DNA from 3 places in the Butyrivibrio sp. VCB2001 genome. Region 3 is predicted to be linked to each of the others. Evidence: riboswitches for the same ligand, from Rfam matches in the RefSeq annotation. Region 3 holds a riboswitch; each other region holds the start of a gene.
The links. A riboswitch is a leader RNA that binds a small molecule or an ion and turns the genes downstream of it on or off. The one in region 3 is predicted to bind cyclic di-GMP.
Positions count from the first base shown of each region.

Region 1 (6,602 bases), on a different contig from region 3:
TGTACTGAGTTGCTGCTTTCTGTCCTGCATTGCTTGCGATGGAGTCTGCATTCTCATTGAGTGCTTCCATATATGCATCGTAGTTATAGTTTGAAGTTTCAGGTGTTACCTCGTTGACCTTGAGCTCGATGCCCTCAGGGAACACGCTGCTTCTTGTTGTAACTATCTTTACATTTACTTTGTTGTCAGAGTATGCAAACTCTGTATCTTCGCAGGCTTTGAGGTATCTGTAGGTAATCTCTGCATCCTCATTAACTGTGATCACCTCGCCGTCCTTAGCTTCTATATCAAGTCCTGCAACTGTTACTTCTGCAGTATCTTCGTCTTCTTTCTCTTCAAACACAGGAGTTATCTTCGCAATCTCTTTATCCCCGAAGAAAGCTCCGTTATAGAAGTATCCGTCAACAAGCTCTTCAAAGCCCTCGCCAAACTCAAGCTCTTTTGCTGCGTTAAGCTCAGCCTCTTCCTTTATTTCAGCTCCGTCCATGTCAACGAACCTTACTGTGAGCTTTACTGACTTAGCATCGGCCTGAACTTCTTCCTCTTCCTTAAGCTCTTCCTCTGCTTCTTCCTGCTCCTCTAACTCCTCGTCAGGCTCTTTTGCTTCTGCATCCCCGTCTGCATCCTCTGAAACCTTCTCTTCTGAAGCATTCTCCTCTACAGTTTCTGCCTCAGCATCCCCACTCTTTTCTTCCTCAGCCTTGATTTCTTTGTTTTCCTGAGTCAGTTCGATGAGCTCCTGCTCAAATTCTGCATCAGCAGTCGGAATAACAATGCCCACCTGATCCAGCGCTTCCTCTGTCATGGCTGTTGCAGGTTTGTTAAGCCCATAGAGCGTTGCCGTACCTGTCAGAAGAGAAACACAAAGAGCGAATACAAGCCACTTCTCGTATCTCTCGTGTTTCTTTATGTAGTTTTTGGCGCGATTCTCATCTATCTTGCGCATTTACTTAAGCTCCTACCTTCTAAAACCCTAAACTTTACTTAAACTTTATAAACTTTATATAAACTCCCCAAGAGTAATCATAAAACGTACTGCAATATACAAAAAATATCTTCACTTAAGACTTTCGAAATCGTTTTCGGAAAAAGGTCGCAAAAAAAAATACTGAAAATTACAGTCCTCCGAAGCTCCCAAACGGATAAACTCTGTAAATGATCTTTCCAATAAGCTGTTCCTTGGTCACACATCCTACAACACTCGATCTTGAATCGATGGATGCGCTTCGGTGATCTCCCAGAACGAAATACCTGTTTTCCGGAACCTGATAAGGAAACTCGATATCCGTTGGTTCCAGGCTTCTGTCTGAAACATATTCCTCAGTAAGCTCAACTCCGTTGACTGATACCACTCCGTCAGCATCAATGTTGATCCAGTCTCCCGGGGATCCTAAAACTCTTTTGACCAGTACCTTGTTGTTATAGTAGAACGCCAGTAGATCACCGGGTTCAAAAGAGCTTTGGTTCTGCGCTATTACTATCTCTCCGGTATCAAGTGTCGGTGTCATCGAATCTCCGGTAACTTTAAGTACCGTTACAAAGAAACTTGAAACCAGAACTGCCAGAGCTGCGACCGTTACAACAACGATCAGAGTGTTTCGAAGAACCCTTCGATATTCTTTTTTGTTGTTCTCCCTCTTAAGCTCTTTTCTCAGCTCATCAACCGAGGGCTTAAGGCTCTGTGTATCACTCATCAGCTTTGCTTGTTTCTTCCTTCTTCTTGCGTGTCCTTGTAGCCACCTTAGCCTTAGTAGTTGTCTTGGCCTTAGTTGTTGTCTTGGCCTTAGTAGCTTTTGCCTTAGGCTTTTCCTCCTTAGGCTCCTCTATAGGTTTCTCATCAGTCTGTACCAGAACCAGTTGCGACCTTGCAGCTGCAAGATCCTTCTGGAAGTCCATATATTCCGCTTTGGCTTTATCTTGTAGTGCTTTGACATAGGTGTCTGCTGCCTTCTGCGCCGACTCCAGTATTCCACCGATCAAAAGCGAAGCCTCAGCGAGGTTTCCGGATTTTTCTATTTTGGTCAATGAATCATCAACCTGAAGTTGAAGCTCATTTTTTTCTCTTTGAAGTCTGGCCTTGAGTCCTGCAATATCTTTGTCGAACTTCTCCTGCATCTGAGCCTTCTGTTCATTAAATTTGGCTCTCATCTCCGCTTTTTCTTCATCGAAGCTCTTTAACAGTGCGGCTCTTTCTTCGGCCATCTGCTGTTGCATTGCGAGCTTCTCACGCTCGAGTTCTTCCTTGTATTCCTGTTCGTGTCTCTTAGCTGCCTCTGCTTCCTCCGAGAAGTTGATCATCATCTCAAGGAGATCTGCTCTGCTAAGTTTCTTAAGATTAACTTCTGCCATCTTGGCCTTCCAGATCTTGATATTTACTCTTTGTGCTCTGCACAAAAAAGGTATCATGTCCGGACTAATCCGCATGATACCTCGAATTGCAAAATTTGCACAAAAATAAGGCATACGCAAAATAGTCCAATCGTACGTAGAACAATTACTAGTACTAAAATCCCAAAAAAATAGACCAACTGTTTACCCCTAAACAGCCATGGTCATTTTCTATGGTGCCGTTTAATCCAGCACCAGCAACTGGCTGTCTTCTCACATTTTTAATTAAACGTGTCAAGACCCTTTAGCTTTGCGTCACCATCTCACGATGGCTTTGCCTTTATTCTGCTAAGATAAAACTTAACTCAAGAAAATAGAACTACCCTACACACAATAACTTCTAATCACGTTTCCCCTTATCGCGTGAATTCAATATATAACATAATTTATATTTTGACAATAAGTTTTTTCACAGAATTTTCACAGTTTCCAAAATAAAAGAGCCGGAAGATGCTCCGGCTCTGTGATTTAAAATTACAAAAAAATTAAAATTAATTTTGGTTTCCGCTCGTTGACCTTTTATCGTTTTATCGTTTTAGTCCTTTAAGTATCTGAAGCATCTCGTCAGAAGTTGTGATAACTCTGCTGTTTGCCTGGAATCCACGCTGTGTTGTGATCATGTCAGTGAACTCTTTTGCTAGATCAATGTTACTTCCCTCCAGTACTCCGCTGTTCATGTAGCCACCGTCCTTGGTGATATCCTGGATCATGGCTGCACCTGAGTTAAGAGATGCCTGGTAGAGATTATCTCCGACCTTCTCAAGACCCATGGCATTTGAGAACTCAGCTACTGCTATCTGAGCCTTCTTGATGGTCTGTCCGTTTGAGTAAGTTCCGTAAACTGATCCGTCGGTTCCGAAGGAAAGACCTGTGAGCTCTCCATTAGCATACCCCTTATTTAAGCCCTTGGTATCACCCTTGTATGCATAGATTGTTGATGAATGATTATTCATCTCACTTCCATAATTCGTTGTATTAGAAAAGTCTATATGCAACGGTCCAATCTTAGCTGCATCACCTGCGAATGTAAATGTGTGGTCTTTACTTGTTTCATTGGAGACACCCAATGTGGTTTCTAACAAACTATAAAACAACCTAATATGTGGATTATCTATTTCGTAATATATAAGTCCACCTTCACCATGTCCACCGGAAGAAAAGTTTCCAGTCTCAGCACCATAAATTCCATAATCTACTAATGGATCAATAGGATATTTGTTACCATTCTCATCTGTAATTTCCTCTAACGTAAAACTATAAATTATGCGATCCTCAGGATTACTCTTTTCATAGCTGTCATACTTGATAGAAAAGTGCAGAGTATAATCTTTTCCATCCATACCTGGAACAGTCTTATCAAATGTCGAATCACCTATGTTTCCACTTATTCCAAAATAGACAGACTCGAAATTTCCCTCTTCACCATAATGTAATTCATTTTCACCTACAACATAATTGATACTCGATGCAGAAACCCCTTGAAGCTTTCCATCATTTTTGTTGTACGTTAATAATACCGAGTTATCCTTACTTGTATTCTCTACTTTATTACCATTACTATCAAGTATCTGATCTATCGTAAGTTTGTACGTACTATTATCTGTATCAGCATTATCTGTTACACGAAACTTCAGTGTATATGTTTGTCCATCATTTCCATATACCTCAAGGCTCTGAATTTTACCCTCTTCAAGAGAAGGATCGAACTCGTCGAAATTCCCCTTAAAGTATGCCTCGGACGTTGCGCTTCCCGGCATAATATCTGCCATTCTGGTTGTAATGTTTCCATCTGCATCCACTTCAGTAACAGCCTGCCTGTCGATGAGCCTTAATTTGCTTACAGTCGCTCCGTCAGCAACTCCGCCATCTCCCATTACACCCATTACGTAGTATCCGTTGTTCTGGGTTACAAGATCACCCTCAGCATCGATTGAGAATGAACCGTCTCTGCCGTAGTTGAGGATCTGGCTGTCAGGGCTGATGATAAAGAATGATGGTCCTGTGATCATCAGATCCATTACATTGTTGGTTGTGATGGCTGAACCCTGTGCTGCAATATTTGTATATACAGAACCGAGCTTTGATCCAAGACCAACCTGAGCTATATTGGTAGCTGCAACTCTCTGGCCTGCTCCTGTTCCCTCTTTTACTGTCTGATAAAGAACATCCTGGAAGCCGGTAGCCTGTGATTTATATGCAGTTGTATTAACATTGGCAATGTTATTACCAATGACATCCATTTCAAGCTGATGGGTTTTAAGTCCGGCGACAGCCGACCACATTGATCTCATCATAGTACACGTACCTCCAAAACTATTATAAGGCTCTTCCTTTGTACATCCGTGTACCTAAGTGAAATCCATTTTCCGAAGATTTTTACATATCAAAAGACAGGCGGAGATATTCCGTCATATTTTTTATCGAATGATTAAACAGATAACTTTAGAGCTAAATCAAACTTTTTGATATTATTTTTATTCACTTAGTGTATAATTGGTGAAAAGACCATGTATTATGGGAGATGATAATCTATGGATTTCAAACAGAATAACAATTCACCTGAACTTAAGAATGAGATAAAAGACATCGTTGATCTTATTCTCTCCGACTATGAGAAGGGACGCGACGTCGATAAGATGGACGTTTACAATCAGCCCGATCGCGACGCGGTAAAAGACATTGTGATCAAGCTCATTCGTATTATTTTCCCGGGCTATTACAGGGACAAGGTTTACAAGAGCTACAACGACAACAACAGAATCGCCGTTGTAATCGAGGACGTTATCTACAACCTGCAGAAGCAGATTGCCATCGCCTTCCACCACAGTCCTGAATATTTAAACGCAACCGACAGCACTCTCGACTGCGGAGCAAGATGCATAACTCATGAGTTTTTCAAACAGCTCCCCAAGATCAGAGAGTACGTGGACACAGACCTTCAGGCCTGCTATGACGGAGATCCGGCAGCATACAGCAAGGGAGAGATCATCCTCTCCTATCCGGGGCTTACGGCATCTACTATTAACAGGATCGCCCACGAGCTCTATCTTCTCAAAGTGCCTCTCATCCCCAGAATGATGACTGAGTATGCTCATTCCAAAACCGGTATAGATATTCATCCCGGAGCCACCATCGGCAAATATCTGATGATCGATCACGGAACCGGAATAGTTATCGGCGAGACCTCCATAATCGGTGACAACGTCAAGATCTATCAGGGCGTAACCATCGGTGGTCTCTCCACAAGAGGAGGCCAGCAGCTCAAGGGCACCAAGCGTCACCCCACCATTGAGAGCAACGTTACCATCTATGCAGGAGCTTCAATCCTGGGTGGCGAAACCGTCATCGGCGAGGGCTCGATCATCGGAGCTAACGCCTTCATCACTTCATCCGTTCCAGCAGGCAGCAAGATCAGCATGCAGAACAGATAACTTAAATAAACTCACAACTTGCAAAGATATTGTTGACCGCAGCATGGTATTCACCCTTGCTGCGGCTTTTTCTTATAGTCTTCAGGTACTTATCGCAGTCTTTGAAATGAACGTGCAGAAATGCCCAGTGCTCAAGCATCTTGAAGATGACATTCCTATCTTCCGGGATATACTCGGCATAAGCAGCATAAAGTTTATCAAGGTACTCCTTAAGCTCACCGGGTTTTAGTCCTTCTCCGCCTCGTAGCTGCCTTACAAGGGATGGATCTGTCAAAAGGCCTCTTCCAATCATCACGTTATCAAAGGTAAGTTTTTTTGTTTCTTCTATATTAATAGTAGAAACGTTTCCATTATAGCAAATATCAGCATTTCCACCATTTGACTTATAGGCTGAAACAGCTCTTTCAAATGCTTCGTATCTCGGGCTTCCGCTGTAGAAGTCTTCCCTTACCCTTGCGTGTATCGTCAGCTCTTTTACCGGATATTTCGCATAAATATTCATGAGGGTGTCTACCTCGTCCTCATCCTTAAATCCAAGCCTCGTCTTTAATGATACCTTAGGAAAAGAGTCTTTTTCTATCCCTTCAAATATCTCATACAGCATCTCATCCAGGTACTCAGGGTCCTGTAAAAGACCTGCTCCCTTATGCCTGTTTACAACTGTCGGGGCAGGACAACCAAGGTTTAAATTGACCTCTTCATATCCAAGCTTTTTCATCTCTCCCGCTGCCCAGAGAAAGTCCCCGGCATTTCCTGCCATAATCTGAGGAACCACCTGATTTC
Region 1 covers NZ_AUIZ01000007.1:167,452-174,053, reverse strand. Annotated here, with positions in the region: gene G589_RS0109580 (Spy0128 family protein) at 1-946, opposite strand, end outside; gene lepB (signal peptidase I) at 1,116-1,694, opposite strand; gene G589_RS21115 (hypothetical protein) at 1,687-2,349, opposite strand; cyclic di-GMP riboswitch class I at 2,582-2,677, opposite strand; gene G589_RS0109565 (flagellar hook protein FlgE) at 2,916-4,682, opposite strand; gene epsC (serine O-acetyltransferase EpsC) at 4,920-5,819, shown strand; gene G589_RS0109555 (tRNA dihydrouridine synthase) at 5,821-6,602, opposite strand, start outside.
Region 1: linked by a shared signal. The riboswitch ahead of G589_RS21115 (hypothetical protein) and the one ahead of G589_RS21835 (Ada metal-binding domain-containing protein) in region 3 are both predicted to bind cyclic di-GMP.

Region 2 (6,602 bases), on a different contig from region 3:
GCGTCTATAATAATAGGTTCAAATTCAGAGACCTCAATTTCAATTTGAGGAATCTGGATTTTTTTAATAACTATTTCTAATGGAATAAGTACATCGTTTTCGTTAAAGTCCTTATCCCCAAGTTCAAAAGCACCAATTACCGTTGTTTTAACTTCCTCTTTAAGAGTATTGATATTGATTATTTTCTCGAATTCACTATTTGACAGTTCTTTACATCTGCTAATATATTGTCGAAGGTTAGTAATGACATCAGATATATTTGCGTGATAAGTTGTAATCTCTTGTGTATATCTTCCTTTCATGACTCCCAAAAAACCATAACTATATGTGCCTTCCTCAGTATGTACTTTTGTTTCTACATCAAAGCCAATATAATTATCAATTTCTTTTTCTATTGACACTTTTAACCCAGTTAAAAACTTTTCTGCGTCAACAGCGCTTCTTTCAAAAATATTCTTTATTTCCCTTCTCATAGTATTTAGTTTTGTCTGCAAGGCCTTTAGTTTTTTCTCCAACTGATCTTTGTCGTAATTCCTCAAATCCTCCTGGTTCTGTAATGCTTGAATATTTATATCTTCCAAAATTTTTAGCAATGCATTTTTCCCATTAGCAACAATGTTTGCATTCTTCTGTTCAATTATTGCCTGTTTATCATCTTTTATTCTCTTTAATTTGTTTTGTTTTATTTCCAATATCCCAGATAACGATAAAAGAGTGCTCTCATCATCAACAAAATCAGAGAATTGCTCTCTAAGTCTATTTACTATATGTGCCTCGAGCTCAGAATAACCCTGTTTTGTTTTCTTCTTTACAGCACAAGAAAACAAAACAGAAGAAACAAAACATGGTGGTAATGATTCCTTAATTTTAATAACAGTCTCATTTCTATATCCCCCATTTATACATCTATTAATATTATTTTCTGCTTGCTCTCTATAGATTCTTGCTGATGATTTTGCCGCCATTCGATAATCTGTTGACTTATTATCATCTAAAATCCCCGAGTCAAATTTGCTTCCGACAATTATGATGTTCTCCACTCCTTCGTTCGGTAAAGTCTCACACATGAACGAAATGTCATCTTGTGTCAGGAACTCTCCACAATAACTCAGCAAGAAAACAACATCACAATCTCGTAGAAATGTTTTTGTCTTTTCACTTCTACTTACAATTGGGTCATTTAATCCAGGCGTATCAACTATTTCTATATCCTTAAGCACTTCATTATTCATTTCCAATTCAACATGCTTCACAATAGGAGTGTATTTTCCATCTACTCCAATATAATCCTGAAGCTCCTGTTGCATATTTCTTATTTCAATTGTAGGCTCTTTGCCTAAAAGTTCATTGATGCCTATTTTTTTACTCTCAGCCATTACTACAAGTTCTTTGCATGCTTTTTGCTTTAACGGAATACGTTTATCAAATGATATCTTCATCTCCTCTTTTGTTTTCGGAGGTTGATAATTATAGAATCCAACATTTTCCATGCTATTCATTTGCAGCCGAGCTTGCTGTTCTTCATGCTTTTTACAATAATCCACATACATTGCTTCAAATGATTCATCATATTCATGAGACAACATTTTTATTTTTTCCCATTCGTTTTCACTGTAAAAAACAATTTTCGCAGATTGAGTCTCTGAATATGTAATCTTTGTCAGTGCTGCTGTCATTGGCGTACTTGCTTTAGGCAATATGTCCTCTCCATCAAAAAGCAACGCATTAAGAAAAGATGATTTCCCAGCCTTTACCTCACCAACTATTCCTATTTTTAGCAGCCGTCCCTTCCGCCTTGATTCCTCTATTTGCGAAGCTATACCTGTTATTCTATCTTCAAATTCATAATAATAATCTTGAGTGTAAAACCCCTTAAACTCCCTTAGTCCTGATAACAATCTCTCTGATAATTCACTATTCATTTCACCCATGGTAACCTACTTTCGTAACGCAGCAATATCAGCATCTATTTCAGCGACAAATGATTCATAATCTGCTATCGATTCTTCTTTTCTCTTTTTTGCAATTTCAAGCGCTTCATTCTCTATTTCCAATATCTCTTCTATATTAGAGCTAATACTCTCAATCATTGCATCCTCAACATCGGATAGAGAGCTATCTAACTCTACACGAATCTTGGCAATAACCTGAGGGATAATCTTTTTTTGAATTGCATCAACAAGCTGCTGTTCTTCAGTATTCCCGGTTAATGTTCCCAAGAATTTTAGTATATCCGGCAAAAATACAATAATTAATTCAAGTGGTGGAGCTACGACCTCTGTGGTGATAGCCAACAATGATGTTATTGTTTTGTAGGCAGCTTTAACCTTACGCCTGGTCTCGTCATCTCCTACGCTTGAATCTATATTTGTACACAGCAAATTTTGAGCCTCATTAAGAGATACTATCTTGTTGTATACATTATTAACGATTTCCGCAATCTCTTCTGAATTCTTAACATTTTCAAGCGAGCTATAATTTAGATGCTTAATAAAATCATCGCAGGCTACTGCAGAATATCCCTCTACTTCAGTTATCAGTATGGGACGAATTATTTCAATTATTCTCTGTTGAAATAATTCTACCCCTCCTTTATATGCATCTGCCAAAATAGGAGCATTTACCATAAGTTGACTATGCATCTTACTAAGAATTTTCTCTTTTACCTCATTGTGGAGCTTAATACTTAGCCTTTTTTTCTGTGACGCTATTTGCTCAAGAAGTTTCTCTTTTGCATATTCTCTATTACGAATCTCTTCATCTATCTCATATGTGTCACATTTTTGTTTTTCCTTCAAAAGACGTAGCGAAGCTAATAAAGAATCCAATAATGTCTGTAGCCTCGCAGTAACATATTGTTCATACATTTTACGTGAATCAAAACTTTGTATTACTGATTTGATTTGACTCGTCACTTCAGGATCATGAATTGACGTACAAACGACATTGAATTCAACTCCGCAGAACCCAAGTAGCAATTCCTCAATGTGATTTTTAATGTCTTGAACTTCTTGTGGTGTTTTTTTATCACACTTATTAATTATTACCGAAATATTTGTGCTATACCTCATAGCCTCATTCAAAAAGTCTAAAGCACTATCTGAAATTGTCCCTTTTTCACAATCTATAACCAGAATGAATGCTGTTCCCCTGTCGATGTACTGCATAAGCGCTTTATTATGCGCTTCGATTCCAGAATCAAATCCTGGAGTATCAACAATAACATATTCATTCTGTGTCCTTATGTTTTCGCTATTGATATAGTATTTTATGTTTCTGGTCTTTGAGACATCTACGCTATCCGGCGACGAAATCTCCTCTACTGTGCCATCAATATTATTGGCAAGTATTTTTTCATCTACAGAATAATATAGTTCGGTAGCAACATTTGTTTCTGGTCCTTGATTCTCTACAAGTACATCCTTTCCAATAAACTTGTTTAGTAACGCTGATTTTCCAGCACTATATCCTCCAATCAGAAGAATATGCGCTTTATAATTTTCATTAATTTTTTCAAATTGCTTAAGACCAGTTACAATGTCGTCAAAACCATATTTTTCTGCCACCATCAACGCTAATTTTGCTTTATTTGCATTTGTTTGCCTATCAAGCATATTTCTTCCTCCTAATCTCCATTGTCAACCAAAAAAGCACCGCCATTCCTGACGATGCAAAATTCTTTAACAACTGGCTACCATGTTAAAGGCCCTAATAGTTTTACGTCACAGTCTTTCGGCTGCTTTGCCAAGAATTCCTATAAAATAATATTAGTGAGACGGACAAAATGTGTCAATGTTAACAAGCCTGCAAATCCGCATCTTTACAGTAAAAACACTCTTTTTTAATGAGGTGTTTATAAATTGTTGCGCTCGCTTTTTTAAATCAATTTGAACGCATTAGCAAACATTACTCGTCATTAGAACTTTCGTTTTCACTTTCCTTCTCAATCTGTCTTGTAGTCTTCTTGACTGTAGTACTGTTAGCCTTGAAGTTATATACCGGCTTTATGATCTTCACAATATCAGCTGTAGGCTCAATATTATCAACTATATCTCCCATTCCCTTATAAGCAAATGGACTCTCGTCCAGCGTTGAATGATTAACGCATGTAGTGTAGATTCCAGCATCACTCATAGCCTTCTCGAACTCTTCTACTGTGAATCTATTGAAAGCCTCTGTCCTAGAGAACCTTCTTCCAGCACCATGAGGAGCTGACTGATTCCAATCATCATTGCCCTTTCCGACACAAATCAGAGAGCCATCTCTCATATTGATGGGAATAATGAGCCTTTCATCCTTCTTCGCTGAAACAGCGCCCTTTCTTACTATGTTACTATCATGATCAATATAGTTATGAACTGTAGTGAACTCTCCAAGAGGCTTGAATCCATAGTTATCAATGATCATCCTAGCAATCATGTGCCTGTTCTCATCAGCAAATTCCTGGCAAATCTTCATATCATATAAATAGTCCTGACTGTACTTTCCATGCAAGAAGCATAGGTCAAGCGGAAGATCCGGAGTGGTCTGTCTAAAGTTACGGTGAAGTTCCTTGATCACTTCCTGAATTTCTGATCTTCTACCTGCAGCCTTATACTCTCTCTTAATCCTGTCCTCTTCATCCCAAAGTGCTTCCTTGCCAGTGTGGAGGCCAACCGCCATCTTCTGATAGATCTCGCAGACTCTTGTTCCCAGCATTCTGCTTCCGGTATGGATTACAAGGTAATGGTTTCCATCATCATCCCTGTCAATCTCGATGAAATGATTTCCACCGCCAAGTGAGCCAATAGCTCTTTCCATCTTCTTAGTGTCCTGAAGCTCACGGTAGCACTTCATCTCCTGAAGCTTGGGAAATCTCATAAGACGTCCTTCATTAACTTCTCTTCCGGAAGGAACATATTGCCTTATAACCTTATCAAGCCTGTCAAAGTCGATGGCTTCCTTGCCAAGTTCTACTGTCAACATTCCGCAGCCAATATCAACTCCTACCACATTGGGAATGATCTTGTCTCCCAAATCAGCTGTAAAACCAATGACACAACTCTTTCCGGCATGGCAGTCAGGCATGATTCTTACCTTTGAATCACGGAATGGTTCCTGATCCAGTAAGTCTCTTATCTGCTCAACACAAACATCTTCGCAGTTATCTGTGAAGACCTTTGCGGTATTATACTTTCCTGTTATCTCCTTCATCCTTATCACCTTTTACCCATAATAAAATGCTTTCAAGTTCATCAAAGTCGTACTCTGTCTGATTGGAGTTTTCCTCTGCCTCTTCACTCTGGTCTTCGGTATCCTCTTCTTCGTACAACTTTTTCAGTTCATCATCTGCAGTAGAATATCCCATCACTACTGCTATCATCGAATCTGCATATTTTGCTATGATATTTGGTACGCTAAATACAGCAATATCAAGCATCTCATCCGTAAGAACTGCATCTCCTTCCAATGCCAGACTCCTTATGTAGCGAACTTCATCTTTGCATAACTGCCACATACCACGGAACATATTGCAGTTAATTCCAAACAAAAGAGATTCCAATTCTTTCTTGGTTTCTGGCTTAGCTTTTATGTTTGGATATCCCACAATCTGGCAATCATCTCCGTCTGAATCAACAAGGATTAGGCAATCCGCCTTCTGAACGATCTCGTTATCTATGCAGAAACCATAGTCAAAACGCATTAGTTCTTCATTGTAATCATATTTCAATTCTTCCTTGTCAAAGTATTCAGCTATCCTATTTATAACATCACTTGCGTTCATTCCAGATTCCTTCCTAATCCTAATTCCTTCAAGTACTCTAAAGGATTGAATTTACTATACTCAAACTCAACCGGTGGCTCTTGGAAATCAGGGTTTTTCTTCTTAACAACTACTTTGTTATAGAACTCAAAGTCTCTTGGCTTTAGCTCATGCTGATTTGCAATATTTTCAATCACACCCACTCTCATATGATTTGGGATCTTATATACAACTTCTGCAAGAGCACCTGCCATGCATGCTATTGTGTCGCTATCTCCACCTAGAGAGATAGCATTGAGAATGACTTCCTCATATGACTCGCCTTCCAGGAAGGCAATAATTGCTTCTGGAACAGATTTTTGACATGAAACCTCAAATCTATAGTTCTTTTTGATGGCATCAAGCTTTCTGTCCAGGTCATAGTCAAATGTTTCTGAGATATATGCCTTCACTTCCTCCTTGGTTTTACCACTCCTAAGAAGATATATTCCTGCCGCTATTGCCTGAGCACCTTTTATTCCCTCTGGGTGATTATGAGTAGGCTCAGCTGTTATCCTTGCTATGTTAAGAGTATCTTCCAGGGAATCAAACATCCATCCAACTGGTGATACTCTCATACCAGAGCCATTACCATAACTTCCATAGGGTTTTCTGTTTGGATCAACCAGCCATTTTCTAAAACGCCCGCCATAACCCTTACGTGAATATGCGTTACCATAAGCAACCATTACTTCTTCGCATTTATCATAAAAATGCTTTTCATAATCTTTGGTCTTGCTAATAAGCTCGTCGTAGCATATCAAAAGTGCTTTAGATATAGCTATTGTCATTATGCTGTCGTCTGTTGGGGTGCTGAATC
Region 2 covers NZ_AUIZ01000013.1:46,292-52,893, reverse strand. Annotated here, with positions in the region: gene G589_RS0111975 (dynamin family protein) at 1-1,931, opposite strand, end outside; gene G589_RS0111970 (dynamin family protein) at 1,938-3,614, opposite strand; cyclic di-GMP riboswitch class I at 3,680-3,756, opposite strand; gene G589_RS19835 (RtcB family protein) at 3,907-5,193, opposite strand; gene G589_RS0111960 (hypothetical protein) at 5,168-5,764, opposite strand; gene G589_RS19830 (ADP-ribosylglycohydrolase family protein) at 5,761-6,602, opposite strand, start outside.
Region 2: linked by a shared signal. The riboswitch ahead of G589_RS0111970 (dynamin family protein) and the one ahead of G589_RS21835 (Ada metal-binding domain-containing protein) in region 3 are both predicted to bind cyclic di-GMP.

Region 3 (6,602 bases):
ATGGAACTGCAGAACTCAAGGATGGCGCAGGTCAGCTTGACAGTGGAGCCAAGGAGCTTTTAAAAGGCGCAGGCGACCTCAATGACGGTGCAAAAGAGCTTAATGACGGCGCTAAGCAGCTCGATGACGGTGTTGTTACACTTGAGGACGGTATGCAGCAGCTTCTCGATGGCGTGATCAAGCTTGATGAAGAAGGAATCAAGAGACTTTACGAAGCATTCGACGGTGACCTTTCAGATTTCGCTGACAGAATGAGCGCAATCCAGGAAGCCGGCAGCAATTACAATAGCTTCGGCGGATCAAGCGAAGAGGAGAACAGCAGCGTTAAGTTCATCTTCAAGACAGACAGTGTTAAGAGTCTTTGATAGGGGAACAAGGCTGTGATGCAGTGATCTCTAGACTCCAAGCAGAATTTGTGGCAGAAGAGGGGAATAAGCCTCCGGGACATGCAAATGTCTTGCACAGAAGCTTGGTTTTAGGCAAATTTTGTGGCAGGAGAGGGGGTAAAGGCCTCTGGGACATGTAAATGGCTTGCGTACAATCTAAATTTTAGACAGATTTTGTGGCAGGAGAGGGGGCAAAGGCCTCCGGGACATGTAAAAGACTTGCGCACAATCTAAATTTTGAGCAGAATTTGTGGCAAAAGAGGGGGTAAAGGCCTCCGGGACATGTAAACATCTTGTGTACAATCTAAATTCGAGTGGAATATTGGGTTTTATGTGCGTAAATCTGCTAATTATTTAATGCATTTTTCTTATTTACAAACATGACATGGCATGCTATACTAATTTTCGTTGACGCGCTCATGCGCTGATACGGAATAGGGGAATCATACAATGGCTAGTATCACGGTCTCCAAAACCGTTCATGCGGGTTCGAATCCTGCTTCCCCTGCTAAATATGAAGAGCCTGAAAACAAATGGTTTTCAGGCTCTTTCTTTGTCTTCAAGTATAAAAGCATATTTTCATATTTCAACACAACACTTCAAACTACTGTTTATGCAATCTATACGCTATATTATTCTTTATGGGATATAATAAAAGTAATCATAATTTTAGGAGGATATATGCTATGAAGTGTCCAAGTTGTGGAGCTGAGATTGGTACAAGTAAGACCTGTGAATACTGTGGTGCTACTATTTCTGCGGATATGCTGAAAGAACAAGAGCAGCTTAACAAGAGAGGTTGTCCTAAATGTGGTAGTACAAACATAGAATTCAAAAGAGAAAACCAAGGAGAAATACGAGGAAAGAATTCTAAGCGAATAGTTCATATTACAGTTGGATATTGCAAAGACTGTGGTTACACATGGTATCCAAATGAAAGCGATGCTGCCCCTAAGAAAAACAACATGATATGGTGGGTTCTTGGTTGGATATTCTTCTTCCCGGCACCAGTAATGGTACTGATATGGAGAAAAAAGAATACTTGGGATATTAAAATTAAAATAGCTGTCACTGCAGCATTTTGGATATTGATATTTGTTTTAGGCTCAGTAAACAATAATAATACTACAAATACGCAAACTACAACTACCAATACTCAGATAGAAGAGCCTAAAGAAGCGCATATATACGATAATGCAGACGTTGTCGATCTTATGAGTGGTAGTGGTAATAATAAAATTGGCACTATGACACTTTGTCATGCAAATAAAACTGACTGTACTGAAGAAGCACTTTCAGATTGGTATACAAATTATGTGATGAAACATAGCGATTCAAATTTCCATGTTATCGTTTACGACGATGTGGCTGATAAAGGAGTATATACTGGTGGAACGGGATTTATTCAGAAAGATATTGCTATGACGAAAGAAACTGATGGTACTTATGCAATCGGTGATGATGCGGGATCAACAATATATACGGTGAATGATGATGGAACATTAACTGTTCAGATTACAATGGCTGATGAATCTGTGATTGAGCCTATTAAAAAGCAAGTAGATTCAATAATTCCAGATGAGTATAAAAACAGTGATATGTATATGGTCGATGTTGCTGGTATGGAAGGTCAAATGGAGTGTAATCTTACACTGGTTTCGGATACATTTGAAAATGCTGATTTACAAAGTATAGCCGTTGATCTAGGAACTCAGGTAAAGGAATTGAATTTAGGAATACAATATTTTTCTATAGCATTTCAAAAAGATGACTACACATTAACTGCAATATCCAATATTGATGATTTAAGTGCACAAGAAGCAACAGAGATTACTACTAAGACTTTTGATAGTTGATGGCAAAATGTATTATGGGGCAGTTCTTACGCTGCCCCATAATGCTAAATGATTTGCAGTGAGGGGGATTTATAAATTATTTATATGCTGTTTATTGCTTTAGACGGTGGGTTAGGTATAATTTATGTAACTAAAATGATAAGCAGTTATTTGAATATTTGTACAGGGTAAAACCGAAGTGATTCGGCGACACAAAACTATAGGGACTTTATCAAAGTTAGCCAGTTGCAAAATTGTTTATGGGCATTGCTGGCAGGGCAGTGCTTTTTTATTAAAATGAAAGAGGTGTAGTCATGAAAAATATGAATAGAAGACTTATAGCCATAATTGCTTCATTTGCAATTCTTGTAAATATATGCGTTCCGGCAAAAGTTACTTATGCTGCGAGCGGAGATGCTGTAGTATACATTACTAAGACTGGTGAATGCTATCATTCTTTAGGATGTAGTAGTTTGAAAAAGAGCAAAATAGAAACTACGCTTCAGAGTGCTATCGACAGAGGCTACAGAGCTTGTTCAAAATGTAAACCTCCAGTTCTGGATGCTAGTAGTGCGGCTGAAACTGTTACTAAAAATGCAAGTCAGATTACTACAAACAGTGCTGCTGTACAGTCAGAAGTCACATATGTAGGTAATGCAAATACAAAGAAATTCCATAAGTCTTCTTGCTATAGTGCTTCACAGATAAGTCAAGAAAACTATGTTGAATTTACTTGTGATAGAGATGATGTTGTTAATCAGGGATATGTTCCGTGTAAAAAGTGCAAGCCATAATGGTGAGTTTTCATTAAGATAAGCATGGCATTTTCAATGCTCTGAATAATTTTAATCCGGAGAGGTATATACTCTCCGGATTTACTATGGGTTAACATATTTCCAATGATATCCGCCACATCTTTCTGCTTTACCTTTGGCGCATTGTGCTAATGAACCGATGTTGAGATTATATGCTCTAGCTGCCTCGGAAATAGAATTAAAAACATCGCCTGTTTCAATACAGACGATTGGCTTTGAATTTAGTTTTGCATAATTCTTGACTCTTTCGACTTTCTTTTCTTCTGCGCATTTAGGGCAACCTACACCTTTGTTTCTGGTGTGGATGACTGATTGCCAACTATTTCCACATGTACGGCATATCCACCAGGCCTTTTTGCTGCTTCCAGCGCTAACATTAGTAGGTGTTAGATCGCCATTCTTTTTAAAGTCCCATTCACTAACCAAATCTGGATTAGTTGATGCTAAGTCGTTATATCCAGCAAGAACTCTCTTGTTTGTGCAGAATGGACAGTTACAGCCTCGCTCTGATACATGGCCGATAGATGATGCCCATTCATGTCCTTTTTCACATGTCCACCATATTTTTTGAGAACTTCCCGACACTACTTCTGTTGGTAGTACAGTGTTCTTTTTATAATTCCATTTTTCCAATAATTCAGGATGATTATCAGCGAATGAACCTTTGCTTTTTAATACATAATCATGATGCTTGGCTCCACAAATCTGCTTAGAGCAAACTGGACACCCGTTTTTATCCTCACCGGTTCGATCACTAATTGCAGCTTTCCATTCATGCCCGCATTTGGAACATGTCCACCACACTTTTTCGTTTGAACCGGGATGAAAAAAAGATGCTCTTAGATTACCGTTTTTGGTTCTGCTAAACTCAGATGCTATTTCAGGAAATTCTGATTCAAGAGACTTGTCTAATGCCCCTAAATACTCTAGAATTTTGAATTTGTCTCGTGTAATATTGACATTTACCTCGCTAAGTTTTCCTAAGTGATAAAGCAACTCACATATTGTGTTTTCCAATACCATATCGGACTGATTCAGTAGCTTAATTGCATGGTCGTATCTGATAATTGGAGAATCATTTTCAATATCGATTATCCTAATTAATTGTATTCCTTTCTCTTTGCAAAGTTGGTACTTTTTTGCATCACGGAGTAAGTTTTGGTGACTTCTGTGATATATCTTTCCATCATATTCTATCCCTGTTCTTTGGGATGGTATGTAAATATCGAGTTCCATTCCCCTAGAAAAGTCGCCTTTATAACTGTTGATTGCATCGGGAAAAACCTGTTTTAAATAGTAGTAAAAAGCTTGCTCAGGGAAAGATGTTCGTCTTCTTCTTGAACAAATGGGGCAACCTTTTCCTTTTGTCATGTTGTAAACTGCCATTTGATACTCGTGACCGTTCTTACAAATCCACCATATTCTCTTTCCTGATCCATAGGGCGTTGTTTCGGGAGTAGCGTGAGTATTCTTGGTGGGATGCCAAAATTGCACCAAATCAGGATAGACAGAGGCCAAGTCCTTTTTCCCTGTATTAGATACTATAGTATTATTGCTATTGCAATATGGGCATTTGGAATTAGTGTATGTTCTAAGTTTAATTGTGGCTTTCCATTCATGATTGTTGGCGCATTTCCACCAAACACATTTATTGCTGCCATAGCTTACATCATGTGGGGTTAACGAGCCATTCTTTACATAATTCCATTCGCTGGCAAATGATGGATGTGTTGTAGATAGGTCAGTTTCACCAATAATAGTTTTTTGCCCAGCACAATAGGGGCAACCATGACCTTGCCGGGTGCGATCACTTATTTTTGTTTCCCATTCATGACCATTTGAACAGACCCACCACACTTTTTTACTGCTATAACAAGCAACTTCGGAAGGCTTGATGATATTTTTGCTGTAATTCCATTCGTATAATAATTTGGGGAAATGTGTAGCTAAATCATTATAGCCACTAAGTATTTTTTTGCCAGCACAGTAAGGACATCCATTTCCGGAAAAAGATCTGTTTGCAATTACAGATTGATAACTGTGACCTTTGGGACAAATCCACCATGCTTTTTTGTTGGAATGAGGAGCATAGTTTTCAGGTGAGTCGGGATTTTTATTATAATCCCATTCTTTACACAATTCTGAAAACTCTGAAAGTAAATTTTTATCCATTCATTCACCTATTAAAAGTTTATTGATAGTGTGTTGTTTCAAGGATTCTTTTTTCTGAATTCTTCGAGTTCATTCTGGTATCCAGCAATTATTATTCCTGCTGGTAATGCCACTATAGCGATTCCGAGTACAGCAGAAATCATAGTTATAAATTTGCCAACAGAGCTTGTGGCATAAACGTCACCATATCCAACTGTCGTTAATGAAATCGTAGCCCAGTATATGGCATCATACATAGTAGGAAACGTCTCTGGTTCTGCATTGAAGATAACTAATGCGGAAATCAAGACATATGCGATGGCAAATCCGCATACAACAATAAGGCTGTCTTTCTGCTTTTTAAAGACGTTCACTATCATTGTAATGTTCTTTGAATATCTAAATGCTTTAAATATTCTAAAGACTTTAAATGTTCTCATCAATCTAAAAATCTTTAGTAAGCGGAAACCTCTTCTTAGTACAGTAACAGAAGGTAATATAGACAATAAATCAATTAATGCCATAACTGTAAACGGATAGAGTAGGAATGAAATTGCACCTCTTTTAATCTTTAGGTCGGCTGTCAGCAATCGCAAAATGTAATCCGCTATGAAAACTATAACTGTTATTTTATCAATGATGAAGAATACTCTAGTTTCTTCATGTGACCACAAAGGTATGATGCTAATAATGATTGTAGCCATCATAAAAAAGTCATACGCGCGACTGAGTTTATCATTTTCTTCACCGATTTCAATTATTTGAAATAGACGTTCTCTCATACATATACCTCTTGCTATCTTTCTTAGAAATATTATATCAACTAATTACACGTTAATATATGCTGTACTGTACGCTGATTGAAGTGTTTATAAATGCTATATATAAATGGCATTATCATATTACAAGGACATATACCCAATATATTCTCTATTTTGAAATGTTCGTAAATTACAGCATTGATAAACTTATTTTTTATAGGTAGCAATTATCAACTGGTTATTTAATAACTCAATAGAATCATTTTATACATTGATTTTTACACGGTAAGACAGTAGACTTATAAAAGTGTAAATTTCTGTTCTTAATGTGTTTTGTAAAAATAATGGATTTATTACAAACTATTGATTTTGGTTAAAGAATCTATGGCGTCAGCTTTTTTATAGGTATTTGTTGGAAGGAGAAGCGCTCAAATGGTTTATGAGAACGTACTTGATGCAGTCGGGAATACTCCGCTGGTTAAGCTTGGAAGAATGGCAGGAGAGGACAGCGCCGAGATACTGGTTAAGTTTGAGGGAACCAATATCGGCGGATCCATCAAGACCAGAACTGCTCTTAACATGATATTAGAGGCTGAGAAACAGGGCCTTATACATAAGGATACGATAATTATTGAGCCTACCAGTGGCAATCAG
Region 3 covers NZ_AUIZ01000002.1:176,701-183,302, reverse strand. Annotated here, with positions in the region: gene G589_RS0103575 (hypothetical protein) at 1-365, shown strand, start outside; tRNA gene G589_RS0103570 (tRNA-Trp) at 823-894, shown strand; gene G589_RS0103565 (hypothetical protein) at 1,073-2,242, shown strand; cyclic di-GMP riboswitch class I at 2,399-2,475, shown strand; gene G589_RS21835 (Ada metal-binding domain-containing protein) at 2,536-3,015, shown strand; gene G589_RS0103555 (zinc-ribbon domain-containing protein) at 3,100-5,208, opposite strand; gene G589_RS0103550 (ion transporter) at 5,247-5,969, opposite strand; gene cysK (cysteine synthase A) at 6,381-6,602, shown strand, end outside.